2 regions of the Cupriavidus sp. P-10 genome follow, and region 2 is predicted to be linked to the other one. Evidence: predicted binding sites of a transcription regulator. Region 2 holds the regulator's gene; the other holds the start of a gene.
What was found. The regulator FNR, encoded in region 2, switches genes on or off when oxygen is low (the NO sensors DNR and NnrR bind a similar motif). The targets are predictions, from matches to a motif close to TTGATNNNNATCAA.

Region 1: the regulator FNR is predicted to act here: its motif matches at 2,769-2,782, upstream of CTP10_RS25185 (DUF3079 domain-containing protein).

The regions. Positions count from the first base shown of each region.
Region 1 is NZ_AP025171.1:1,808,891-1,814,044, forward strand. Features, by position in the region: gene CTP10_RS25170 (GntR family transcriptional regulator) at 1-768, opposite strand, end outside; gene CTP10_RS25175 (AI-2E family transporter) at 1,126-2,385, shown strand; gene CTP10_RS25180 (hypothetical protein) at 2,505-2,720, shown strand; gene CTP10_RS25185 (DUF3079 domain-containing protein) at 2,849-3,058, shown strand; gene gabD (NADP-dependent succinate-semialdehyde dehydrogenase) at 3,232-4,680, shown strand; gene CTP10_RS25195 (hypothetical protein) at 4,805-5,154, opposite strand, start outside.
Region 2 is NZ_AP025170.1:2,177,984-2,183,137, reverse strand. Features, by position in the region: gene ccoP (cytochrome-c oxidase, cbb3-type subunit III) at 1-211, shown strand, start outside; gene ccoG (cytochrome c oxidase accessory protein CcoG) at 261-1,733, shown strand; gene CTP10_RS10055 (FixH family protein) at 1,769-1,978, shown strand; gene CTP10_RS10050 (hypothetical protein) at 1,975-2,220, shown strand; gene fnr (fumarate/nitrate reduction transcriptional regulator Fnr) at 2,287-3,012, opposite strand; gene CTP10_RS10040 (urease accessory protein UreH domain-containing protein) at 3,090-3,848, shown strand; gene scpB (SMC-Scp complex subunit ScpB) at 4,399-5,154, shown strand, end outside.

The sequences.
Region 1 (5,154 bases), on a different replicon from region 2:
GTCGCGCGGGATCCAGGTGCGCGCGTTGTCGGCGCCCGCGCGCGCGAGCACCATGCGGTGGTCGTAGTAGTGCGGCCGGTAGAGGCCGCGCAGCCACTGCACCGGCCGGCCGTCGTTGTCGCGCACCACGCGCAGCACCGATAGCAGCGCGGCGCCCATCGGCTCGTCGAGCAGCGGCGCCACGTGCGCATCGGCCAGGCAGCTGGAAATGCTCTGGTCGGCCTGGCTGATGCGCACGCCGCCGCGCTCCAGCAGCGCCAGCCCCGAGGTCTCCGTGATTGCCTGCGGGCTGAACAGAGGCGCCATCTCAGGCGGGATGTACATGGTCACGCACGACACCGGCCGACCCTCCAGGCTGCGCACGCGCACGATACGCAGCACTGCCTGCAACGGCGGTACGCCGAGCAGCTCGGCGACTTCCGGCGGGCACGGCAGCATGCCGTAGTCGATCAGCCGGATCATGGTTTCGCCGTGATCCTCCAGCAGCCCGTCGGCCAGCCGCCACGCGCGCGCCACCCCTGGCGAACGGCTGGCGTGGTCCTTGTTGACAAAGGTGCCATGCCCGGCGCGCCGGTACACCAGGCCTTCCTTCACCAGTTCGGACAGCGCCCGCCGCATGGTTACCCGCGCTACCTGGTATTGCTCGACCAGCCTTAATTCGGGGGGCAAGCCGGATTGGTCGAAAATGCCGCTGGCAATTTGCTGGCGCAGTATGAGGTAGATCTGGTGATAACGCGGCACAGGTGAATTGGATTTCGCCATGGTCATCGGGAGGTAGCCGGCAAGCCCTTGAAATATTGGGCTTGTCAGGGGGCAATGCGGCTCTTTCAGCCGGTTGCGAACGATATCAAAGGATTTATTGGCACCTCAATGGGACATTGGATGGAACATTTTCACGAGCTTCTGAAATACAACATGGAGCCACCACAATTGCGGTTATTTCGGGCGCCCGGGCGATATTCATCAGGTGCTTCACGTGCAAATGTGGGGCCCATGCGGACGGCCCCCCGGCGCCGCCCTGCCGTGATTGTCTGACACCAGTAGCCGGCAGCGTCCGACAGCCGCGCGCCACCAGACAGCTATCTTTCAAGGACGGTGCCACGCCTTTTGCCGAAGCGCCCGGCTATGTCGACCATTCCCGACCCCGCTCCCTCCCCATTGCCGCATGCCGCGCCGCCCGCCCCTGCCTCGGGCGAAGGGAGCGTGCGCGTGCCGGACACCGCCGCGCCCGAGGACAGTGCCCCCACGGAAGCGGCCGGATCGGAGGCCCCCGCCGACGGACCGATGGTCACGGTCGCGTCTGCCACGGTGTCGGCGGCGCTGCAGCGTGCCAGCACGGCGCTGGTCGTACTGGCGGTGCTGTTCTCGCTCTACGCCGTGCATATCGCCCGCGATTTCCTCGTGCCGGTCGTGATCGCCATCGTGCTCGCCTACCTGCTCGACCCGCCGGTATGCGCGCTGCAGCGGCTGGGCATGCCCCGCGTGGCGGCCGGCACGCTGGTGCTGCTGGCAGTGCTGTGCGCGCTGCTCAGCGGCGCCTATCTGCTGCAAGGCCAGGTGGAGTCCATCGTCAACAGCCTGCCCGAGGTCGCCAGCAAGCTGTCCCGCTCGGTCGGCGCCCTGCTGAGTGGCGACGATTCGATGTGGCAGAAAGTCCGGCGCGCCGCCACCGTGCTCAGCGGCACCGGGCAGCCGCCGCCGGTGCGCGTGCCGCACGTGGTGGTGGAACACTCGCCCGACCAGATCAACAACATGCTGCTGGCCGGTTCCGTGAGCGTCTTCACCATGGCCGGCCAGGCAGTCGTGGTGGTGTTCCTGCTGTATTTCCTGCTGCTGGCGGGTGACACCTTCAAGCGCAAGTTCGTCAAGATGGTCGGAAATACCATCTCGGAAAAGAAAATCAGCGTGCACATGCTGGACGAGGTCAACCGCTCGATCCAGCGCTACATGGGCATGCTGCTGGTGACCAATGCGGCCCTGGGCGTCTGTACCTGGCTGCTGCTGAAATGGCTGGGGGTCAATAACGCGGGGAGCTGGTCGATTGCCGCGGCGGCGCTGCACCTGGTGCCCTACTTCGGCGCGATGGCGATCGCGGTGTGCCTGGGCATGGTGACGTTCATGCAGTTCGGCACGCTGGGCATGGCTGCGGCAGCCGCGGGCGGGTCGCTGCTGATCGCCACGCTGATCGGCTCGGTCATTACCACCTGGATGACCGGGCGCATGGCCAGGATGAATGCGGTCGCGGTATTCGTCGCGCTGCTGCTGTTCACCTGGCTGTGGGGCGTATGGGGCATGCTCCTCGCCATCCCGCTGATCACCATTGCCAAGGTGGTGGCCGACCATATCGAAGGGCTGGAAGTGGTGGCGGAGTTCCTTGGCGAATAGTCCGTTCGCTTCCCCACCATCCCGTGCCACACCGGCGCAAGTCCCCGCACCTATACTCAACCCACGGATGCTGCACCACAGCATTTTCCTGCTGTGGAATTCGTGCTGGAGGAACCAACATGCCTTTATGCGAGCTTTGCCTGTCGCAACTGGACCGGCCGGGCCATTTCCCGCCTCACTCGAGCTTGCTGAAGTCGGCGCGTCTGCGCACCACCAGCGGCCAGAATGCCTTCGTGTACCGCTGCGGCGATTGCGGCGAAAGCCTGCTGCTGGCCTCCGCCGACGGCGAGGCGCCGGACCGGTGGACCCGGCTGGACGCCGAGGGCTGGCGCTGAAGCTGCGCCCGGCGCAATCGGCAAGCCAACGCTGTGCTTCGGCCCGCCTTGATCTTGGGCAAATCTGCATTGGATGGGCGGCCGGATAATTTGGCTCAGACGGGCCCTTTCCGCCCGCCCCTCACGCCATGGCCAAGAAATTTCCCCTCCACCCGAGCCATCCCGAGCGCGTCTGCTGGGGTTGCGACAAATATTGCCCCACGGACGCCATGGGATGCGGCAACGGCTCCAGCCGGACGCAGCATCCCATCGAGCTGCTCGGTGACGACTGGCTCGACTACGGCGACTGGGGCATTGACGTCCCTGACACCACTGCGCGCGGACCCGCACCGGTTTAACCGGCCGCGCAACTCCACAAACTGATGATGGCGTCGCGCGGATGCCCGATCACGGGATCGGGCAGTGTCGCACGCGGTGGCGGCAAGAACCACAACGCGGGCGGGATTACAATCGCCTTCAGGCTACCCAGCCCTTCCGCCCACAGCCCCTACCGCTTCCCACCGGAACCATCATGCTGAACCTCCAGGATTCTTCGCTGCTGCGGCAGCAGTGCTATATCGACGGCCGCTGGATCGATGGCGAGCGCCGTATCGACGTGACCAACCCCGCCACCGGCGAACGCGTCGGCCAGGTGCCGCAGCTGGGCGCCGATGAAACCCGCCAGGCCATCGAAGCCGCCAACCGCGCCCTGCCGGCCTGGCTCGCGCGCACGGCCAAGGAACGTTCGGCGCTGCTGCGCAAGTGGTTCGAGCTGATCCTGGCCAGCCAGGAAGACCTGGCGCGCATCATGACCGCCGAACAGGGCAAGCCGATCGCCGAGGCGCGCGGCGAAATCGCCTATGCAGCCTCGTTCATCGAATGGTTTGCCGAGGAAGGCAAGCGGGTCTATGGCGACACCATTCCGGCACCCGCCACCAACCAGCGCATCGTCGTCACCAAGGAGCCGGTGGGCGTATGCGCGGCGATCACCCCATGGAACTTCCCGGCAGCGATGATCACGCGCAAGGCCGGCCCGGCCCTGGCGGTCGGCTGCACCATGGTGCTCAAGCCCGCCTCACAGACGCCGCTGACCGCGCTGGCGCTGGTGGCGCTGGCCGAGCGTGCCGGCATTCCGGCCGGCGTGCTGTCAGTGGTGACTGGCTCGGCGAGTGCGATCGGCGGCGAGATGAGCAGCAACCCGCTGGTGCGCAAGCTGACCTTTACCGGCTCGACCGAAGTGGGCCGCGTGCTGATGGCGCAGACCGCGTCGACCATCAAGAAGGTTTCGATGGAACTGGGTGGCAACGCGCCCTTCATCGTGTTCGACGATGCCGACCTCGACGCCGCGGTGGAAGGCGCGATCGTGTCCAAGTACCGCAACGCAGGCCAGACCTGCGTCTGTGCCAACCGCATCTATGTGCAAGCGGGCGTGTACGAGGCCTTTGCGCAGAAGCTGGTGGCAGCCGTGGCGGCGCTCAAGGTCGGCAACGGCATGGAAGACGGCGTGCGCATCGGGCCGCTGATCGATGACAAGGCCGTGACAAAGGTGGAAGAGCATATCGCCGACGCCGTCGGCAAGGGTGCGCGCGTGCTGCACGGCGGCCAGCGCCACGCGCTCGGCCATTCGTTCTTCCAGCCGACCGTGCTGGCCGATGTCGCGCCCGGCATGCTGGTCGCGCGCGAGGAAACCTTCGGGCCGCTGGCGCCGCTGTTCCGCTTCGAGACCGAGGATGAAGTCGTGGCGATGGCCAACGACACCGAATTCGGCCTGGCCAGCTACTTCTATGCGCGCGACCTGGGCCGCGTCTGGCGCGTGTCGGAACGGCTGGAGTACGGCATGGTCGGCGTCAACACGGGGCTGATCTCGAACGAGGTGGCGCCGTTCGGCGGCGTCAAGCAGTCGGGCGTCGGCCGCGAGGGTTCGCACTACGGCATCGAGGATTACCTGGTCATCAAGTACACCTGCATGGCCGGGATCTGAAGCCGCGGCGGCGCGCCGCTCAGCGCGCGCCGCCGCGCTTGCGCCCGCCCTGCGCCCGCCCTGCACCCGCCCTGCACCCGCCCTGCCCCCTTGCCGCGCTGATCTCGCAGCGGGGCCCACGGGGCTATTCCGGCGAGCAGGCCGAGCGGAAGCGCTCGATCTGGTCGTGGAAGCGCTGCATCTGCTCGAACTGGTAGCGGGCATGGTCCGCGCTGTATGGCCTGCCTAACTCATGCAGCGCGCCGTCGGCGGCCCGCGACAGCCCTTCCAGCACCTGTGCCAGGGCCCTCCCTTCCACGCTGCGATGCCGGCGCAGGCGCCACGACAGCGCTTCCTGGCCCTGGCCGAACAGGCTCTGGTCGAGATGGCCGAGCCGCTCGGCGGCGGCCTGCGCTTCGTGCAGCGCCGCCAAATAGGCGCACACCGCCGACAGCCGCTGGTTCATCTCGCCGCCGCGGCACAGCAGTTCGCTGG
Region 2 (5,154 bases):
CGGCAAGGGCAACCAGGCACTGGGCGCGCCGAACCTCTCCGACAACGTGTGGCTGTATGGCAGTTCGGAAGGCAGCATCGTCGACGCGATCCTGAAGGGGCACAACAACCATATGCCGGCACATGAAGAGATCCTGACGCCAGAGCGGATCCGCATGCTGACGGCTTATGTCTGGGGCCTGTCCAATACCGGCGGGGGTGCCGGCCAATGACAGGCGACTCATCTGCGCGGGCGCGGGCCGCCCGCAGGAGAAACCATCCATGAACGCACCCGGGACCGAAGAAGTGGCCCGGGCGGCCGACCCCCAGCGGTCGGCCGCTGCGCCTGCCGAGACCTCGGATGAAACACTGTACGAGGTCCGCCGCAAGATCTATCCGCGCTCGGTCACGGGCGCATTCTCCAGTTGGCGTGTCTGGCTGGTCCTCTTCACCCAGCTGATTTACTACGGCACGCCCTGGCTCCAGTGGAACGGACGCCAGGCCGTGCTGTTCGACCTTGGCGAACGCAAGTTCTATATCTTCGGGCTGGTGCTGTGGCCGCAGGATGTCATCTACCTCGCCGTGCTGCTGGTCATTTCGGCGCTGGCGCTGTTCTTGTTCACGGCAATTGCCGGGCGGCTGTTTTGCGGCTATGCCTGTCCACAGACGGTCTATACCGAGATATTCATGTGGATCGAGCGGCGGATCGAGGGCGACCGGATCGCGCGCATCCGCCTGGATGGCGATCCCTGGAGCCTGCGCAAGCTGCGCCTCAAGGCCACCAAGCACTTCCTGTGGGTACTGATCGCCCTGTGGACTGGGTTCACCTTCATCGGCTACTTCGCGCCGATTCGTGAACTTGGCGGCGAGCTGGCGAGTTTGTCGCTGGGCCCGTGGCAGACGTTCTGGATGCTGTTCTACGCGTTTGCCACCTGGGGCAACGCGGGCTTCATGCGCGAGCAGGTATGCAAGTACATGTGCCCGTACGCGCGTTTCCAGAGCGTGATGGTCGACCGCGACACCTATGTCGTTACCTACGACATCGGCCGGGGCGAGCCGCGTGGCAGCCGTTCGCGCAAGACCGATCATCGCCAGGCGGGCCTGGGCGATTGCGTCAACTGCAGCATTTGCGTCCAGGTGTGCCCGACCGGCATCGACATCCGCGACGGCCTGCAGTATGAATGCATCGGCTGCGGTGCCTGCATCGACGCCTGCGACCAGGTCATGGACAAGATGTCCTATCCGCGCGGCCTGATCCGGTACACGTCGGAAAATGCCATGCGCAAGGCGCTGTCGGCGGCAGCGTCGCGCAAGCGCTTGATGCGCCCGCGTGTCATCATCTATTCGGTGGTGTGGGTTGCGCTGCTTGCGGGCTTCGTCGCTTCGATCGCGCTGCGCACGCCGCTGAAGGTGGACATCATCCGCGACCGCGGCGCGTTGGGCCGGGAAGTCGAGGGCCGCTGGATCGAGAACGTCTATCGCCTGCAGCTGATCAACACGACTGAAGGGCCGATGCACATCAGCGTGCGAGCCGACAGCGACGAGTTGAAAAACCTGACGGTCGAATACGACAAGCAGGCCGAGTCGCTGGCGCCGACGTCGAACCGGCTGTTGCCGATCCGCATACGCGTGCCGATCGAATACGCCGCGCAAGGCACGCACAAGATCCGCGTGACGGTGACCAGCGAAGCAACTGAGCGGGGCAGCGCCGAGATCCGGCAAACCACCAGCTTTATCGTGCCGCGCGACCTGTGACGCCAGGCGCTCGGTGCAGAACTTAAGGGGGCATGATGAATCAGCAAGGCAATCCGTGGTGGAAGGAGCCGTGGCCGTGGCTGTTGATGAGCGGCCCGCTGGTCGCGATGGTGGCGTGCGGCGTCACCATCTGGCTTGCGTCGTCGCATCCTGACATGCCGGTGCAGGGCGCGGCGCGTCATGGACTGGTGGTCGAGAAGGCGGAGGCAGTGCGGCCTCAGCCGAGCGCAGCGAGGCAGCCATGAGGTTGCGCTGGCTGATGTGGGTCTTGTGGCCGGGGTTCCTGATGGCGGGCTTCGCCACCGCGACGGTGTTCTCGGTCGTGGATCCCGGTGACCTGAAGTTCTTCGGGCATCCGATCGAGGCGTCGCGCGAATCGATCTATACGATGAGCTTCCTGCTGGCGTGGATATTCTGCGCGCTGTCCAGCGGCCTGACGCTGTACACGATGCCGACGCGGCTTAGCGATACCGACGAGCTGGAGTGAAGGGCGATGCTTGCGCCGCCCTGTGCGGCGCAAGCGCAATGCGGTGTGGTGTGGCGTGGGGAAGGGTCAGCAGCTACGGCTGTAGAGCTGCTTGATGCCGGCGAGATCCACCAGCTTCACGTGGCGCTGGCGAATCTGGATCAGGCCGGCTTCAGCGAAGCGCGAGAACAGGCGGCTGACGGTTTCCAGTTTCAGGCCCAGGTAGCTGCCGATTTCCTCGCGGCTCATGCGCATCACGAATTCGGTCGACGAGTACCCGCGTGCCGAAAGGCGCTCCGACAGGTTGATCAGGAACGCGGCCAGGCGCTCTTCGGCGCGCATCGAGCCGAGTGTCACCAGCATCAGCTGGTCGTGCGTGATTTCCTTGCCCATCAGCCGCAGGAACTGGTGCTGCAGCGAAGGCAGGTCTGCGGACAGGGTCTGGAGGTCACCAAGGCGGACTACGCAGACTTCGGTATCTTCCAGCGCGGTCGCGTCAGAGGCATGCTGCATTTCCCCCAGGCCGTCGAGTCCGACGATCTCGCCTGGCAGATGGAAACCGGTAATCTGTGAACGGCCGTCTTCGGTCGTGACGTGCGTCTTGAGCGTGCCGAAGCGAACGGCATAAACCGCGGTGAGGGGATCGCCCATGCGATACAAGGTCTCACCCTTATGGACCCGGATGCGTTCCTGCACCAGCGTGTCCATCTTGGTAAGGTCTTGCTGGGACATGCCAACCGGAAGGCACAGTTGCCCCATCGCGCATGTGGAGCAACGGGGCGACATTTCGGTGATTGGAATGGAGGTAAGCAATTGGAACCTGCAAGATTGGATGCGAGGGCGCGATCAGGACATTTTACCGTGCGATGTGATGCGGCAGGGAGCCAGATTTGACATTTGGTGTGCTAATTAGCGTTTTTATGCTGGCATTGCTGGGCGGCGTGCACTGTGCAGCAATGTGTGGCGGCATCGCGCTGGCAGTCGAACAACCACGTGGCAGCGTTGCGGCCATGACCTTCGTGCGCAGCCGTGCTGCCTGGGTCGGCGAGTTGCTGGCAATGCACCTGGGCAGGATTTCGACCTACATGATGCTAGGCGCGCTGCTGGGCGCGATCGGCGCCGGCGCGTGGAAGCAGGATTACCTGCCGTTGCAGCGCTGGCTGTTCGGTGCCGGCAGCGCCATGCTGCTGTGGTCGGGCTGGCGCCTGCTGCGCGGCAATGCCTTTACCGTGGCATGGCTGGAGCGGCTGGCGGCGCGGGCTGGCAGTGGCGTGGCGCGGCAGTTGGGCCGGCTAGGCGGCAACATGCCCGCGTTCGTGCGTGCGCATGGGGGCCTTGCCAGGCGCTACGGGGTTGGACTGGCCTGGGGGCTGGTGCCGTGCGGCATGGTCTATGGTGCGCTGACGCTTGCGCTGCTCGCCGGCAATGCCGGTTCCGGCGCACTGGTGATGGGCGTGTTCGGCGTCGGCACGCTGCCCAACCTGCTGGTGCTGTCGGGGCTGTCCGGCTACCTGCGCAGCCTGTCGCGGCGGCGCGCGGTGCGGGTGGGCGCGGGCGTGGCGGTCATGGCGTTCGGGGCCCTTGGCCTGGCGCGCGCGGTGTTGCTGCCACATTCGCTGGCAGAGCAGGGTTTCTGCCTGGTCTTTTGAGGCGCATGGGGCGCGCGGCGCAGCGAATGATGGTTGCGGGCAAGGGCGGGAATGCCATACAATCGCCAACATTGCGGTATCGCGCGGTGTTTTGTAAGCAACGGCGAGCAGCGCCAAGCGGCCTTCCTACCAGAAGGCACGCCCACGGCGGCGGGAAGCGTTGGTGGTTCGATGCCCGGCCCGGCCCGCGGTCCATCCGGTTCAAAAGATCAAAGCCCGGCTGGCACTGCGGTGTTGGAGATGCCGGCCTTGCTCCCGATACCCGTTTTTCTTGCGTCCGAGGCGTTCAGTTCGCCGACAGCAGCGTCCGGTTTTCGGATGTGCCACGCAAGAGGTTCGCTGACCGGCCCATGGCGGCATGCGAACGATCTCCTGCCGGAGTGACCCGGCAACTCGATGCAAAGAATGGAAGTGCACGGCTTGGATGCAGCAGGTATCCGGGTGAGCTGCGCAATGAGATGGCGATGGCATTGGCGTCGCTGTATCCAAAATCTCCGGTGCCCCGGATCCGTCCGGGAGCAGGTGCAAAGACAGGCTGCACACCATCAACATGAATACCCAAGAGGCGAAGATCGTCCTCGAGACGGCGCTGATCTGCGCGCAGGAACCTTTGCGCGTCAATGATCTGCGACGGCTGTTCGCCGACGATGTCGGCGCGGACACCGTCCGCGTGCTGCTGGAGGAGTTGCGCCAGGACTGGCGCCCGCGCGGCGTGGAGCTAGTGTCGCTGGCCAGCGGCTGGCGCTTCCAGAGCCGCCCCGAAATGCGCGAATACCTCGACCGCCTGAATCCTGAAAAGCCGCCGAAATATTCGCGCGCCGTGATGGAGACGCTGGCGATCATCGCTTATCGCCAGCCGGTGACGCGCGGCGATATCGAGGAAATCCGCGGCGTGACGGTTAGTACGGAAGTCATTAAGAAGCTGGAAGACCGTAGCTGGATCGAGGTGATCGGCCACCGCGACGTGCCGGGCCGGCCGGCCCTGTATGCCACCACCAAGGCCTTCCTGGACGACCTCGGGCTGCGCACGCTGGACGAGTTGCCGCCGCTTGAAGATGCCCAGGCGCAGGCGCAGGCAACGCTGCTGGATCAGCAGGCCATCGATTTCGAGGCGCTGGCGGCAGGCAAGCACGGTAGCGCCGATGAAGAGGCGTTTGCCGAGCCGGCGGGGGGCGAAGCATCCGCCGCCGGCGAGCCCGAAGTCACGGACGCCGGCCAGGCATCCACAAACGGCGAAATCGCCAACGGATTCGACCTGCAGCCGCACCAGCATGGGGCTGAGGAAATGGGCGCCGAAGGCGAACCG